4 regions of the Mycolicibacterium aubagnense genome follow, and region 4 is predicted to be linked to each of the others. Evidence: predicted binding sites of a transcription regulator. Region 4 holds the regulator's gene; each other region holds the start of a gene.
The links. The regulator LexA, encoded in region 4, represses DNA repair genes until DNA is damaged. The targets are predictions, from matches to a motif close to CGAACANNTGTTCG.
Positions count from the first base shown of each region.

Region 1 (2,200 bases), 2.1 Mb from region 4:
CTAGCTTTTTTGGAAGAAACATTGCAGGACTTCGTGTTGTGGAGGTGGATGTTCCAGTGGCGAAACAGTATTCAACTGCGTGGACCGACGATCTGGATGGCTCATTCGCTGCGACGACGCTTGAGTTCTCCTTCGACGGGGTCGCGTATGCGATCGATCTGTCCGAGGTGAACGCGGTGCGGATGCGGGACTGTTTGGAGCCATACATCCAGGCGGCGAGCAAGGCGAGCCGTCGGCCCGAGCGTACGACCTGGCCTGTCGAACAGGCGCCGGCCGGCGAGGCGCTATCACCCCATCAACGAGCGCGTGAGTGGCTGCGGATGAACGGCCATGAGGTCGGTAGCCGTGGGCGCCTCCCTCAAGAATTGCTGCAGAGATATGAGTCGGCTCAGGGCGGGAGGCGGACGATCCTTCTCTGTGACCTGAGCTGACGTCGGTCCGCTAGGCGCTGAGCTTGGGTGTCAAACTCATTGCGGGGCTGTTGGTCCCGGATGAATATCGGTCCACGGCGGCGAGCGCTCGCCGAAGAACATCGATCTCGTCGGCCGCGACCTGTGTGACGAAGTGCACCAGCGCCGCGTGGCGGTCACTCTGATCGGCGGCTTGTCCGAGCGCATCGACCATCAGACCGGCCACCAGGTGGTCGCGGCTGTGCGATGCGACGTAACGGTGTGCACGAGCCTCGCGCAGTTGCAGCACCACGCCCTTGCCGGCGAGCCGGCGCAGGACGGTCATGACGGTTGTATATGCGAGTTTGCGCTCCGCGCAGATGGCTCGATGGACCTCGCGAACGGTCTGGGGTCCGTCCGCGTCCCAGAGGTGATCCATCACCTCGCGTTCCAGCGTGCCCAAGTGCTTCCGCCTGGTCATCTTCCATCCCTCTCCGATGTCCTCGGAGATCTAGTCGGATGGGGGTCGCTCGAGTTCCCGGGGGATTCACCAACCTGGCATTCGAACAAAGTTTCGAATATCCTGATGCGGTGGGTTGGCACAATGGTCCGCCGAGTTGGGCGGAGATGCAGCGGGTGCTCGAGGGTAAGCCTCGGGTGGCCGGTGCTTCTCCAGAGTCGCCGGCCGACGGTGGCGACAGTCCGGCGTGGTCACGTAAACGTGGTGACTATCGACCGGTGGACCGTCCGGCCCGGCCGGGAAAGTCGGTGCCGTATGCCGAGCTACATGCCCATTCCGCGTACAGCTTCCTCGACGGCGCCAGCACACCGGAGGAATTGGTGGAGGAGGCTGTCCGGCTGGATCTGCGGGCTATCGCACTGACCGACCATGACGGGCTCTATGGTGTCGTGCGGTTCGCCGAGGCCGCCAAAGAACTCGACATGGCAACGGTTTTCGGTGCCGAACTGTCGCTCAGCAACACTCCCCGCACTGAGTTGCCGGATCCGCCCGGTCCGCATCTGCTGGTTCTGGCCCGCGGGCCCGAGGGGTACCGGCGGCTGTCCCGGGAGCTGGCCCGGGCGCATCTGGCCGGCGGCGAGAAGGGGGTGCTCAGTTATGACCTGAATACCCTCACCGAGGCCGCCGGCGGGCACTGGCAGATCCTCACCGGCTGCCGTAAAGGACATGTGCGTCAGGCCTTGTCGGCGGGTGGTGCGGACGCCGCGGACAAGGCGCTGAGCGACCTGGTGGACCGGTTCGGCGCGGAGCGGGTGACCATCGAACTGACCCACCACGGGCACCCACTCGACGACGAACGCAATGCGACGTTGGCGGGCCTGGCGCCGCGGTTCGGCCTCGATGTGGTCGCCACCACCGCCGCACATTTCGCTGCGCCATCGCGGGGAAAACTGGCGATGGCAATGGGGGCCATCCGCGCCCGCAATTCGATGGATGAGGCCGAGGGCTGGCTGGCGCCGCTGGGTGGGTCACACCTGCGGTCCGGGGCGGAGATGGCCCGGCTGTTCGCCCGCCACCCGGAGGCGGTGACGAACGCCGCCGAACTGGGGGAGCAGTGTGCGTTCGAATTACGTTTGATCGCACCGAAATTGCCACCGTTCGACGTGCCGGAAGGGCACACCGAGATCAGTTGGCTGCGCGAGTTGGTGGCGGAGGGGGCGGCCCGTCGCTACGGCTGGAAGCCGGATGCGGACAGGGAGAAGGCGTACCGGCAGATCGAGCATGAGCTGAAAATCATTGAGCAGCTGGAGTTCCCGGGCTACTTCCTGGTGGTGCACAGCATCACCGAATT
Region 1 is NZ_AP022577.1:1,903,148-1,905,347, reverse strand. It holds gene G6N59_RS31840 (histone-like nucleoid-structuring protein Lsr2) at 39-431, shown strand; gene G6N59_RS09385 (BlaI/MecI/CopY family transcriptional regulator) at 442-870, opposite strand; gene G6N59_RS09380 (error-prone DNA polymerase) at 981-2,200, shown strand, end outside.
Region 1: G6N59_RS09380 (error-prone DNA polymerase) is a predicted target of LexA. The motif match lies at 953-966, and genes of this name have one in related genera.

Region 2 (2,200 bases), 660 kb from region 4:
GCCATGCGTCGATGGTCTCATCGCGGCAATAATCCGATGTGTGGAGGATCTACTGACGGGCTTGATCGCATTGTCGCCGCCTGCTGATCGCCGGCTCAATGCGGTGATGCGGCAGACATGTGCCGAAACATTGGGGCTGGCGGCGCTGCCGTATGAGGAGATCTTCGGGCCGGTGTCCGGCGCGGAGCCGCTGGTGGCGGAATACGCCGAGCAGTTCAGCACCGACGTGTCGGTGGTCACCGTGGCCCAGCGCGACCAGCTCACCGCGGCACTGGGCGCCAACAGTTTTCGCATCGTCGCGCTGATGTTCATCGCCGACTTCGTGCCGCGGGTGCGGGCCGGGTTCGCAGCGCTGGGCCTGCCGCCGGTTCCCGATCCCGACAGCTGGGACCATGAGACCGATCCGGTGGACCTGCTGCTCAACCGGTTCGCCAGTTCAGTTGGGGCACGACGTGAGCTGGACCCGGTGGTGACCGAGGTGGTCCGGTTGCGCGGCGCGGCCGCGCACAACTGCCGGCTGTGCAAGTCGCTGCGCGAGGGCACGGCGCTGGACGCGGGCGGCAACGAGTCGATGTACTCCGAGATCGAGCTGTACGAGTCGTCAACGCTGCTCGATGAGCGGCAGAAGGCGGCGCTGCGCTACGTCGACGCCCTGGTCTGGACGCCCTCTCGGATACCGGCCGAGGTGGCCGCCGGGGTGCAGGCGCACTTCTCCGACGCCGAGGCCACTGAGATCACACTGGATGTCATGCGCAACGCCATCAACAAGATCGCCGTCGCACTGGGCGGTGACGCACCGCGGGTCGCCGAGGGTACCGAGCGCTATCTGCTCGGGGCGGACGGGCAGCCGGTGTTCTCGTAGCGGCTCTCCGGGGCCTCTGAAAAAACTTTGGTCACTTTGTTTGCGCTGGTCACAACAGGTAACTAGGACCACATTCGTCACAGCGAATTGTCGGTTGTTCGAACTAATGTTCGAAGTATGGGATTGACTGATCCGGCCTCCGTCGAGCAGGCGTACGCCGCTTACGAAGCCGCCGCGGCCGCGATCGCATCCCTGGACTACACCGGCCTGGACGTGCGGACATTGCTGGAGTTGCAGTCCCGTCGCGAAACCCTCAAATGCGCCGCCGAGGCGGTCGACCACCAGATTTTGGCCGCCGCTCAGACCCAGGCCACCGCCAAAGACATCGGCGCCAAAGACTGGCCCGAGGTCCTGCACATCCGGCACCGAATCGGCCGTGACGAAGCCCGCCGCCGGGTCCGTGACTGCGACCACCTCGGTCCCCGGTCGGCGATCACCGGGGAGCCGTTAGGTCCGGTGTGGGCGCTGGTGGCTGCGGCGCTGGCGGAGGGTGCGATCAATATCGAGCATGTCGCGGTGATCACGAACTTTTTCGCGAAGGTGCCGTTGTGGGTGGACCCGGCCACCCTCGCCCAGTGTGAACGCGACCTGGTGTCCTGGGCGCGGTACAAGAGCCCCGAGGACTTGCGGGCCGCCGCAAAAGCGTTGTTGTACCGGCTCGATCAGGACGGGCCCGAGCCCGACGATGACGAACGTGACCGCAAACGCGGCATCACCGTGAGCAAGCAGCGGTCTGATGGGACCTCGGAGGTCGCCGGCACCCTCACCCCGCAAGCCCGCGCCTATTGGGATGCGATCTACGAGAAATACGCCGCGCCGAGCATGTGCAACCCCGCCGACCCGACGCCCTGCACATCCGGAACCCCGACCGCCGAACAGATCGCCGGTGACACCCGCACCGTCGCGCAGCGCCAGCATGACGCGCAGATGTGGGTCGCCCGCATGGCCCTGACCTCCGGGATGCTTGGTGAGCACAATGGGCTGCCGGTCTCGGTGGTGGCCACCACCACTCTGCAGGAACTGCAACAGGGTGCCGGCGTCGCCGTCACCCACACCGGGTCGAAACTCTCGATCCGAGACGTGATTCGGATGGCCTCCCGCTCGTACTGCTACCTCGCGGTGTTCGACCAACACACCAACATCCCGCTCTACCTGGGGCGGACCCGGCGCACCGCCACGCCCGGGCAACGCATCATGCTGTTCGCCCGCGACCGCGGCTGCACCAAACCCGGCTGCACCGCCCCGGCCTCGCGCTGCCAAGCCCACCACGCGGTATGCAACTGGCGCGACGACGGCCAGACCGACATCACCGACATGACCCTGGCCTGCGGCTGCGAC
Region 2 is NZ_AP022577.1:5,189,115-5,191,314, forward strand. It holds gene G6N59_RS24790 (threonine aldolase family protein) at 1-5, opposite strand, end outside; gene G6N59_RS24795 (carboxymuconolactone decarboxylase family protein) at 20-862, shown strand; gene G6N59_RS24800 (HNH endonuclease signature motif containing protein) at 980-2,200, shown strand, end outside.
Region 2: G6N59_RS24800 (HNH endonuclease signature motif containing protein) is a predicted target of LexA. The motif match lies at 962-975, and genes of this name have one in related genera.

Region 3 (2,200 bases), 1.5 Mb from region 4:
CGTCGGCCTTGCGATCGGTGATCGTGAGATACCCGTCCGCGTCGAGGAATCCGATGTCGCCGGTGCGGTACCAGCCGTCGTCGTCGAAGGCCTGCGCAGTCAGCGCGTCGTCGGTGTAGCCGAGGCACAAGTCGGGGCCACGGCTGAAGATCTCGCCCTCGTCGTCCAACCGGATCTCGACGCCCGGCCGGGGATCGCCGTCGGTGAAGAGACGTTTCACCTCAGGCGCGGTCGGATGAGTGCCGGTGATCGACGGATGCTCGGTGCTGCCGTACGCGCGGTAGACGAATACGCCCAAGTCTGACAACCGGCGCGTCACCGCCGCCGGCACCGATGATCCGCCCAGGCCAACGGTTTTCAGCAACGCATGGTGTTCGTCCGTGCAGTCGGGATGGTCCAGCAGGCTTGTGACGAAGTACGGCGGTCCGCCGCCGACCGCGAGTCCGTCACGCTTCATCAATGCCAGCACCTGGCCGGCATCCCAGCTGTCGCAGAGGTTGATGGGCCGTCCTTCCAGCACCGGGATGAGGAACGCGCCGACCATGCCGATGAAATGGCCGACGGGCGCGACAGTCAGCTCTTTGCCACGCTTGGTGGGGTATCCGGCGTTGAGTTGGCGCGTCTCGCAGACCAGCGACTGATGGGTGTGGACGACGCCTTTGGGGTTGCTGGTCGTGCCGGACGTGTAAGCGATGAGCGCCGGTGCGGCCGGGTCGACGGGGAGGGTGCCCGTCATCGGTTCGTCGGCGAGCAGGTTGTCGAAGTCGCGGCCCACCACCCCGACGATCGGCACGTCGGCGCACAGATCGGCGTGGTGGGCCGGCCGACCGGCGTTATCGGCGGTGATGAAGACGCGCGGGGCGGCGTCCGCGAGGATGTGCGCCAGTTCCTTGCGGCCGTAGAAGTGCACGATCGGTACGACGACCGCGCCCAGAAACGCCGCCGCCCAGAACACCGCGGCGGCTTCCATCCAGTTCGGCAGTTGGAAGGCGACGACGTCGCCGGGGCCGACGCCACGTGCCCGCAGTCCCGCGGCGAGCCGGCGGGCCACATGCTCGGCCTCGGCGTAGGTACCCGACCAGCCCCGGACTGCCGAGTGGATCCGGAAGTCGGCGTCGGGCGCGGCCCGCACGCCGGCAGCCAGCAGGTCACCGACGGTTTCGGTGGTCCACCAGCCGTTGTCTCGGTATCTGGCGGCGAGATCGGCGGGCACGGTGCGGTTTACGGGGCTGCGGAGACCAGTCATGACACCGGGAATCGTATTCTCCAAAATAGAGAAAGCCAATATCGCCGGTTGGGCCTTGGCGCTGAAAACTTTGGCCACTTTGTTTGCGCTGGTCACGGTAGGTAACTAGCGCCCCATCTGGCACGCTCACTTGTCAGTGCTTCGAACTAGTGTTCGCAGCATGAGATTCGCCGATCCGGCTGTTATCGAGGAGGCCTACGCCGACCTCGAAGCTGACACCACCCGGATCGCAGACCTCGACTACAGCAGGTTGAGTGTGCCGGACCTACTGGAGTTGCAGTCCCGCCGCGAACGACAGAAGTGCGCCGCCGAAGCGGTCGATCACCGCATCCTGGCCGCCCTGGTAGCCCAAACCAGCCCGAAAGAGATCGGCGGGAAAAACTGGGCCGACGTGCTGCGGATCCGCCTGCACATCGACGCCAAGGAAGCCCGCCGGCGGGTTCGGGATATGGAGAATCTAGGTCCACGATTGGGGTTGACCGGCGAGGTGTTGCCACCGCGGTGGGAAGAAGCCGCCCGGGCTCAAGCCGATGGGGCGATCAACACCGACCACGTCGAAGTGATCGCAAACTTCATGGCGAACCTGCCCGACTGGGTGGATCCGGCGACCACAACCCAGAGTGAGCAGACGCTGGTGGCCCGGGCGAGGCACCAGACCCCCGAAGAGCTGCGAGCCGCGGCCAACAAACTGCTCTACGAACTCGACCAGGACGGGCCCGAGCCCGACGACACCGAACGCGACCGCAAACGCGGGATCAGCCACGGTAAGCAACGCCAGGATGGGACCTCGGAGGTCAGCGGCCCCCTGACCCCCGAAGCCCGCGGGTATTGGGATGCGATCTACGACAAGTACGCCGCCCCCGGGATGTGCAACCCCGCCGATGAGGTGCCCTGCATCAGCGGGACGCCCACGGCGGAGCAGATCGCGGGCGACACCCGCACTCTCGCGCAACG
Region 3 is NZ_AP022577.1:1,279,168-1,281,367, forward strand. It holds gene G6N59_RS06290 (AMP-binding protein) at 1-1,246, opposite strand, end outside; gene G6N59_RS06295 (HNH endonuclease signature motif containing protein) at 1,407-2,200, shown strand, end outside.
Region 3: G6N59_RS06295 (HNH endonuclease signature motif containing protein) is a predicted target of LexA. The motif match lies at 1,389-1,402, and genes of this name have one in related genera.

Region 4 (2,200 bases):
TGACAGGGGCGTCGGGCGCCACCCGCCGGGCGACCTGCTGAATCGACTCCCCGGTCTGCACCCGGACCACCGCGAGCTGCGCGGGCACCGACGCGGCCGATGCGGTCGGCTGGACAGCCTCCCCGAACTGTGCCACCAGGCCCAGCCACACCGTGATCCCCGCAGCGACCAGGGCCAGCATCACCGTGGTCAACGGCGTGACCGGGTTGCGCCGGTGTGAGGCACGGGAGGTCAAGACACCGGTGCCCCGGTGCCGGAATGCCGCGCCCGAGGGACGGGAACCGGCCGGCCGCAGCCGAGCCTGGCGGTGACGATTCACGTCGGCGCGCCGGGGCACGGTGCGGACGACGACATCGGTCGGGTACTCGCGGGTGATGACGGTCATGTCGATTCCTCTCCTGAGTTCGTACATAGGTTCGATCGCTCTTATGTTCGACTATATCGCCCAAACGTTCGAACGGTAGAACATGTGATCGAACTGTTGCGAACGATACGACGGCCCACCGACAAGTTCGGTTCCGCTGATTCGCCCCGGCTTTCGCGACGTCACAGTGGAGCCCGGCCGCGACACGCCGATGCAGCCGATCTCGAACACATGTTTGATGATTCGTGTGCACTGGGCTAGATTCGTCCATATGAGCGACAGCACCGACACCCCGGACGGCACCGATCGCAGCCCCGACGCCCAGTCGGGCGGCCGGTCCAGCAGTCTCACCGAACGTCAGCGGACCATCCTCGACGTCATCCGCGCCTCGGTGACCACGCGCGGCTACCCGCCCAGCATCCGCGAGATCGGCGATGCGGTGGGCCTGACCTCCACGTCATCTGTAGCCCACCAGCTGCGCACGCTGGAGAAGAAGGGCTATCTGCGCCGCGATCCGAACCGCCCGCGGGCCGTGGATGTCCGGGGCTCTGACGAGACGAACGGCGCCACCATCACCACCGATGTCGCCGGTTCGGACGCCCTGCCCGAACCGACTTTCGTGCCGGTGCTCGGCCGGATCGCCGCCGGCGGCCCGATCCTCGCCGAGGAAGCCGTCGAAGATGTATTCCCGCTCCCCCGCGAACTCGTGGGCGAGGGCTCATTGTTCCTGCTGAAGGTGGTCGGCGAGTCCATGATCGACGCCGCGATCTGCGACGGGGACTGGGTCGTCGTGCGGCAGCAGAACGTGGCCGACAACGGCGACATCGTCGCGGCGATGATCGACGGCGAAGCCACGGTCAAGACCTTCAAGCGCGCCAAGGGCCAGGTGTGGCTCATGCCGCACAACCCGGCCTTCGATCCGATCCCGGGCAATGACGCGGTCATCCTCGGCAAGGTCGTGACCGTCATCCGCAAGATCTGACGCCTCCCAGACCAAGAGTTGAGCCCCGCTGCAGTCGCTCGCAGCGGGGCTCAGGCGTTGGCGCGGTCAGCCTCGGATGAATCCGTTGGTGACCGCGAATTCCTCACTGGCGAACCAGATTTCAACGTCGGCGTCGTCGTATCCGGGCGCATCCGGCACCCAGTACAGACCCGACTTCGTGTTGGCCTTGATGACGTAGCCTTCAGGCGGTTCCGCGCCGGTCGCGACACGGAACGACATCTGCGCGGTCTCGGGCTCCTCCGCACCCAGGGCGTGGTGCCTACCACTGGCCGGACCGGCCGTCACGGCGTCCTCCGCCGACGTGGCGTCCGCGCGCGACTCGGCCGGCGGTTCGCCCGCCGGCTCGCCCGCAGGGACCTCGGCCCGCTCAGCATCGACGACCTGCTCCTCGGACCCGGGCGCGTGCTCGTCAGCGTGCTCGTCAACGTCCGAGTCCGAGGCAGCGGTCTCAGCGGCGGCCGGTGCGGCCCACACGCGGTCGCCGGGTTCTCGATGCCGCAGGCCCGCGAACCCCGCGAGCCCGGCCGCGGTCATGCCCGCCGCCGCGCCACCGCGGCGCAGAGCCTCGGGAAGCTGCACCGATGCCGTCGGCTCGTCTGCGGGTTCATCAGCGACCGGCTCGGGCTCAGTGGGCTCGCCGGCGTCGACAGGCTGGGCCTCATCCTCGGGCTGCGCCTCTGACTCTCCCGCGGGCGCCTCGCCCGCAGGTTGCTCCGCCGTGAAATCGGGGTACACCGTCGGCGCGGTGTCGATGACGTCCGGGTTGCTCTGGAATTCGGGCCCGCCGTGCGGTGCGTCGAAATGCTCGCTCTCGGGAGCGGACTCGGCGGCGT
Region 4 is NZ_AP022577.1:5,844,332-5,846,531, reverse strand. It holds gene G6N59_RS27955 (LysM peptidoglycan-binding domain-containing protein) at 1-385, opposite strand, end outside; gene lexA (transcriptional repressor LexA) at 636-1,346, shown strand; gene G6N59_RS27945 (sunset domain-containing protein) at 1,413-2,200, opposite strand, start outside.